2 linked regions of the Noviherbaspirillum saxi genome follow. The protein of the gene in region 1 interacts with the protein of each later gene in a pairwise test. Links are inferred from orthologs where the notes say so. Each region holds a gene or a part of one and is shown on either strand. Other genes may lie near its edges.

Region 1 (3,212 bases):
TGGCATCTTTTACCGGTGGCACGTCCGGACGGAACACTAGGCTAGCATTCAGCAACAGGAAACCGTGGCGCGTCAGATTTCCCTGCAATTCGGTCAGTGTCTGAATGAACGTAGAGCCGATGGCGCGCGCCTTCAACGAAATATGAGCCAGGGCATCGCCGGAGGTATTGTCGGGCTTTAACAAACCGTCGGCGACGAGCAGCATTTTCATGAAATTCCGTAGCGAGGTGGCACGGTTGACCTGCTTGGACAAACCCTTTTCCGACCAGAGAGATTCCACCGCACCATCCATGAAGCACACGCCCGTTGCGCTCTCTTCACGCGGATAGGGCCCTTCTCCGACCAGGACGTAGCGCACTTCATCGAGCGGTTTGGTGAACGCGGCAAAGATCCGTCCTTCCGTCGGCAGGAAATTGGTGTTGGCTAATGCCGGCAAGTACCCGGGATCAGCTGCCGCGACTGCATTCAAGCCTCTGAGAATAATTTCATGCCAGGATTGGTGTGCCAGTGAAAGGGCATCGACGATGGACGGTGAGAGCGAATTCGGCATCGGCTTGTAAAAGAAGTTAAAGCCCGGATTGTAACCGTCACAATGGCAATCAAAGACGATAATGCAATAACGATTTCAGCAGGTCGCCATGATCGCGATGGCGAGCATGGCGCCAATGCCAGTCTTTTACTTGCCAGCAAGCGGAATAACGTTATCCATGCCGGGTGCGCCGAACAGCTGTTCCTTCAGCAAATGCAATTGGTCGCGAACCTGTGCGGCTTTTTCGAATTCAAGGTTCTTTGCGTGGTCCACCATCAGCTTCTCAAGCCGCTTGATTTCCTTGCTGACCTGCTTCTCGCTCATGGACTCGTATTTCGCCTGCTCCTGCGCAACCAGCAGCTCGCTTCGCGCTTCCTGCGGACTGTAGACGCCGTCGATCAGGTCGCGAATTTCTTTCTTCACGCCAGCCGGAGTGATGTTGTTGGCCTTGTTGAAAGCCACTTGCTTGTTACGGCGCCGTTCTGTTTCGTCGATTGCACGACGCATCGAATCGGTCACCTTGTCGCCGTAGAGAATTGCAGTACCGTTCAGGTTACGGGCCGCACGGCCAATAGTCTGGATCAGGCTTCGCTCGGAACGAAGGAAGCCTTCCTTATCGGCATCGAGAATGGCGACTAGCGACACTTCGGGTATGTCCAGCCCTTCCCGCAACAGGTTGATACCGACCAGAACATCAAACGTCCCCAAACGCAGATCACGAATAATCTCGACGCGCTCAACGGTATCGATGTCGCTGTGCAGATATCGTACCTTTATGCCGTTGTCTCCCAGGAATTCAGTTAACTGTTCGGCCATACGCTTGGTCAGCGTGGTGACCAAGACACGCTCATTCTTCTTCACCCGATCCGCAATTTCCGACATCAGGTCATCGACCTGAGTGCTGGCGGGCCGCACAACTATCTGCGGATCGACCAGCCCGGTGGGACGGACAACCTGTTCCACTACCTGATCAGAGTGCGTGCCCTCGTATTCGGCCGGCGTGGCAGAGACGAACACCGTTTGCCGCATCTTGCTTTCGAACTCGGCAAACTTCAGCGGACGGTTGTCGAGTGCAGAAGGCAACCGGAATCCATAATCGACAAGATTGACCTTGCGCGCGCGGTCGCCGTTGTACATCCCGTTCAACTGCCCAAGAAGAACGTGCGACTCGTCCAGGAACATCAAGGCATCCTGCGGCAGGTAGTCGACCAGCGTCGGCGGCGGCTCCCCCGGCATGGCACCGCTCAGATGGCGGGAATAATTTTCGATGCCCTTGGTGAAGCCGATTTCCTGCATCATTTCAAGATCGAAACGGGTACGCTGCTCGATGCGCTGCTCTTCGATCAGCTTGTTTTCCTTTCTAAAGAATTCAAGTCGCTCGCGCAGTTCTTCCTTGATGCTTTCTATCGCCCGCAACACCGTGGAACGCGGCGTCACGTAATGCGATCCCGGATATACGGTGAAACGCGGAATTTTTTGCCGCACGCGCCCGGTCAGCGGATCGAACAGCTGCAGACTGTCGATCTCATCGTCGAAGGTCTCGATGCGCACTGCCAACTCCGCATGCTCGGCCGGAAACACGTCGATGGTGTCGCCCCGAACCCGGAACGTTCCGCGGCCGAAATCGACTTCGTTGCGCGTATATTGCATTTGAATCAAGCGGGCAATCACATCGCGCTGACTTACCTTGTCCTTGGCACGCAAGGTAAGGATCATCTTGTGATACTCGTTCGGATTACCGATACCGTAAATCGCGGACACTGTAGCAACGATGACAACGTCGCGCCGCTCCATGAGCGACTTGGTGCACGACAGGCGCATCTGTTCGATATGCTCGTTGATCGAGGAGTCTTTCTCGATGAACAGGTCGCGCTGCGGCACGTAGGCTTCAGGCTGGTAGTAATCGTAGTAGCTGACGAAGTATTCCACGGCATTCTGAGGAAAGAACTCGCGGAACTCGCTATAGAGTTGCGCTGCCAATGTCTTGTTCGGCGCAAAGACGATGGCGGGACGCCCGAGGCGGGCAATCACATTTGCCATCGTATAGGTCTTGCCAGAACCGGTAACGCCAAGCAGTGTCTGAAAAGACAACCCGTCGTCGACGCCTTCCACCAGCTTGTCTATAGCAGCCGGCTGGTCGCCAGCCGGTGAAAAAGGCTGGTACAAACGATAGGGCGAATTCGGGAAAGTGACGATTTTCGACTCGTCTATGGGGCTGGAAACCTGGGATAAATCTGCCATCTGTATTCGACCTTTGGTAGAATAATAAGTTACACCTTGGTTTGAGGCCACGAGCCCGAAACTGACTATAACCCTGCTGCATCTGCTTGTATCCGCAGCCAACTTTTCATGTTATCACGATGAGCCAATCCCATCCCGCCTCTCTCTTCACCGCCATCGAAATGGCGCCGCGCGATCCTATCCTGGGCATTACAGAAGCCTTTAACGCCGACAAGAATCCGAACAAGGTCAACCTTGGCGTCGGCGTCTATTACGATGATAACGGCAAGGTGCCTCTGCTCGATTGCGTACGCAAGGCAGAAGCACAACTGATGGAAAAGCCGACTCCCCGCAGCTACCTGCCGATCGACGGTCTGGCGGCGTATGACAAAGCGGTGCAAGAACTCGTATTTGGTGCTGACAGTGCGGTAGTTCAAGAGAAACGCGCGGTTACCGTACAAGC
Region 2 (3,736 bases), 1.7 Mb from region 1 along the record:
GCAGCGCGGTCAGATGTATCTGTTCGCATCGCTGCCGCCGGCGGTATTCTGCTTCATGGTGGCCGAGCAGTACAAGCAGGAGCCGGACAAGGTGGCGTCCATCGTTTTACTGGGGAATCTGGCGGCACTGGCATTCGTGCCGGTCGGACTATGGATGGGTTTGCCGGCTTGATGCGGAGCCGGCCTATATTTCAAGCGGTCGGCAACACGTCAAAGCGTCCCGGTATCAATGCGGCGTCTTCCGCAGCCGTTACCTGTACGCCGCTAACGTGCGCCTGCGACGGACCACGCCGCGACCATGCGATGATCCGATCGATGGCTTCGGTCGGGCCGTCGACCATCGCTTCGACCGAGCCATCGACGCGATTGCGGACCCAGCCGGCCAAATGCAGGCGACGCGCTTGCGCCTCGAACGAGGCGCGATATCCGACTCCCTGTACCACGCCGCTGATCCGCAAATGTATCGCCATGTCCGTCTCCGCCGCAATCGCGTTATTTCTTTTTCAGCATCGGTGCCAGATACTTGCCGGTAAAGCTGGCCGCCGTTTTCGCTACAACTTCTGGCGTGCCGCTGGCAATGATCTGCCCGCCGCCGGCGCCGCCTTCCGGTCCCAGATCCACGATCCAGTCGGCAGTCTTGATCACGTCCAGATTGTGTTCGATGATCACCACTGTGTTGCCCTGATCGCGCAGACGGTGAATCACTTTCAGCAGCAGATCGATGTCGTGGAAATGCAGACCGGTGGTCGGTTCGTCCAGGATATACAGCGTGCGGCCGGTATCGCGTTTGGACAGTTCCAGCGACAGCTTCACGCGTTGCGCTTCGCCGCCCGACAGCGTGGTCGCGCTCTGTCCGAGGCGTATATAGCCAAGGCCGACATCGAGCAGCGTCTGCAGCTTGCGTGCGACGACCGGGACCGGCTTGAAGAATTCATGTGCTTCCTCGACCGTCATCTCCAGCACTTCATGGATGCTCTTGCCCTTGTAATGCACTTCCAGCGTTTCGCGGTTGTAGCGCTTGCCGTGGCAGACATCGCAAGGCACATACACGTCGGGCAGGAAGTGCATTTCGACCTTCAGTACGCCATCGCCCTGGCAGGCTTCGCAGCGTCCGCCCTTGACGTTGAATGAAAAGCGCCCGGCCGAGTAGCCGCGCTCCTTGGCCATCGGCACGGTGGAGAACAGATCGCGGATAGGCGTGAACACGCCGGTATAGGTCGCCGGGTTGGAGCGCGGTGTGCGCCCGATCGGCGCCTGGTCGACCGCGATCACCTTGTCGAAATGCTCGAGGCCGGAAATCGACTCGTACGGCGACGGCTCTGCCTGCGAGCCATACAAATGACGCGCGGCCGCGTGATGCAGGGTGTCGTTGATCAGCGTCGATTTTCCTGAACCCGAGACGCCGGTCACGCAGGTAAGCAGACCGACCGGCAACTCCAGCGAAACGTTCCGGAGATTGTTGCCGGACGCGCCGGTGATCATCAACTGACGTTCGGGATCTGCGGCAGTGCGCTTCTTCGGCACGTTGATCGCCAGTGTGCCATTGAGGTATTTCGCGGTCAGCGACTTCTTGCTCTTGAGGATGTCCTGCAGCGGGCCGCGCGCGATCACTTCACCGCCATGCACGCCGGCGCCGATCCCCATGTCGACCACATAGTCGGCGCAGCGGATCGCATCTTCGTCGTGTTCGACCACCAGCACGCTGTTGCCGATATCGCGCAAGTGCTTGAGCGTGGCAATCAACCGGTCATTGTCGCGCTGATGCAGGCCGATCGACGGCTCGTCCAGCACATACATCACGCCGGTCAGGCCGGAGCCGATCTGCGACGCCAGCCGGATGCGCTGCGCTTCGCCGCCGGACAGCGTATCGGCGCTGCGCTCCAGCGACAGGTAGTCGAGGCCCACATTGTTGAGAAACTTCAGGCGCGACACGATTTCCTTGATGATACGGTCGGCGATTTCCTTTTTCGCGCCGGTCAGCTTGAGTTTTTCAAAGAACTCCAGCGTTTCGCGCAAGGGCGTCGATGCGATTTCATAGATCGACCGTTCCTGCTTGCCGTTGCCGACCTTGACATAGCGCGCTTCGACGCGCAAGCGTGCGCCGTCGCAGGTCGGGCATTGCTTCTGGTTGATGAACTTTGCCAGTTCTTCCTTGACCGCCATCGAATCGGTTTCGCGATAGCGGCGCTGCAGGTTGTTGACCACGCCTTCAAACGTATGCTCGCGCACCACCGCGCGGCCGCGTTCGTTCACATAGGTAAATGGCACTGTCTGCCGGCCCGAGCCGTACAGCACAACCTGCTGCGCCGAGTCGGCCAATTTCTCGAAGGGCGTGTCGACGTCGAAGTTATAGTGCTCGGCCAGATTCGACAGCATCTGGAAGTAGAACTGGTTGCGCCGGTCCCAGCCTTTTACCGCGCCGCTGGCCAGCGACAGGTTGGGGAAGGCGACGATGCGCTTGGGGTCGAAGAATTCGATGTGGCCCAAGCCGTCGCATTCCGGGCAGGCGCCCATCGGATTATTGAACGAGAACAGGCGCGGCTCCAGTTCCTGCAGCGAATAGCCGCAGGTGTTGCAGGCGAACTTGTTCGAATACAGGTGCTCCTTGCCGCTATCCATTTCCAGCGCAATCGCCCGGCCTTCGGCCAGGCGCAACGCGGTTTCGAAGCTTTCTGCCAGACGCTGCTTGACATCGGCCTTGACCTTGATGCGGTCGATCACGACGTCGATGGTGTGCTTTTCGGTTTTTTTCAGCTTCGGCAGGTCGTCGATTTCATAGATCCTGGCGGTATGGGTGCCGCTCTGGATACGAAAGCGCACGAAGCCCTGTGCCTGCATCGCTTCAAACAGATCGACATGCTCGCCCTTGCGATTGGCCACGACCGGCGCCAGGATCATCAGCTTGGTGTCTTCCGGCATGGCGAGAACCGCATCGACCATTTGCGACACCGATTGCGCGGCCAACGCATTTTCCGGGTGGTCAGGGCAATAAGGTGTGCCGACTCGCGCGTACAGCAGGCGCAGGTAATCGTGGATTTCAGTCACGGTACCGACCGTCGAACGGGGATTGTGCGAAGTCGCTTTCTGCTCGATCGAGATTGCCGGCGACAAGCCTTCGATCAAGTCGACATCGGGCTTTTCCATCAGCTGCAGGAATTGGCGCGCATACGCCGACAGCGATTCCACGTAGCGGCGCTGGCCTTCCGCATACAGCGTGTCGAACGCCAGCGAGGATTTACCCGATCCGGACAGGCCGGTGATCACAATCAGCTGATTGCGGGGTAATTCGAGATTGATGTTCTTCAGGTTGTGGGTGCGGGCACCGCGAATTCTTATTTCTTCCATGAACTGCTTTCAACGTGCGGCCATTTCGGCGCTTTGTACGGGTCAACCTGATACTATAACGGGTTTTAAAGTCCGCCGTATCCTCTGGATCCCCCGCCGTGAGCACCATATCAGCCACCACTTCCGCCGATGATCTCGGCACCCGCATGTCCTCTAACGAAATTCGTGCCAGTCTGTCATTGGCGTCGATTTTCGCGTTGCGCATGCTGGGCATGTTCCTGATCCTGCCCGTCTTTGCGGTGCATGCCAAAACCCTGCCGGGCGGTGACAGCGCGACCATGGTCGGAGTGGCAATGGGTATTTACGGCCTGACCCAGTCTTTCGGCCAGATTCCGTTTGGCGCGGCATCCGATAAATACGGACGCAAGCGCATCATCATCATCGGGCTGGT

The links.
Region 2: the proteins of uvrB (region 1) and uvrA interact in binary tests that used the Escherichia coli proteins (3 or more experiments, as listed by UniProt). The link is inferred for Noviherbaspirillum saxi from one-to-one orthologs.

What each region holds. Positions count from the first base shown.
Region 1 is NZ_QYUO01000001.1:1,457,039-1,460,250, reverse strand. What follows is about bases 224-3,114. They hold uvrB (excinuclease ABC subunit UvrB), read right to left. Parts: upstream 2,771-3,114; coding sequence 677-2,770; downstream 224-676. Other genes in these bases: D3871_RS06850 (amino acid aminotransferase), read left to right, coding at 2,890-3,114; D3871_RS06860 (uracil-DNA glycosylase family protein), read right to left, coding at 224-550. Also shown: more of D3871_RS06860, read right to left, coding at 1-223; more of D3871_RS06850, read left to right, coding at 3,115-3,212. UniProt on the Escherichia coli protein: The UvrABC repair system catalyzes the recognition and processing of DNA lesions. A damage recognition complex composed of 2 UvrA and 2 UvrB subunits scans DNA for abnormalities.
Region 2 is NZ_QYUO01000001.1:3,179,873-3,183,608, reverse strand. Bases 293-3,707 are described here. They hold uvrA (excinuclease ABC subunit UvrA), read right to left. Parts: upstream 3,346-3,707; coding sequence 493-3,345; downstream 293-492. Other genes in these bases: D3871_RS15030 (MFS transporter), read left to right, coding at 3,492-3,707; D3871_RS15040 (acylphosphatase), read right to left, coding at 293-470. Outside these bases: D3871_RS15045 (AEC family transporter), read left to right, coding at 1-172; more of D3871_RS15040, read right to left, coding at 192-292; more of D3871_RS15030, read left to right, coding at 3,708-3,736. UniProt on the Escherichia coli protein: The UvrABC repair system catalyzes the recognition and processing of DNA lesions. UvrA is an ATPase and a DNA-binding protein. A damage recognition complex composed of 2 UvrA and 2 UvrB subunits scans DNA for abnormalities.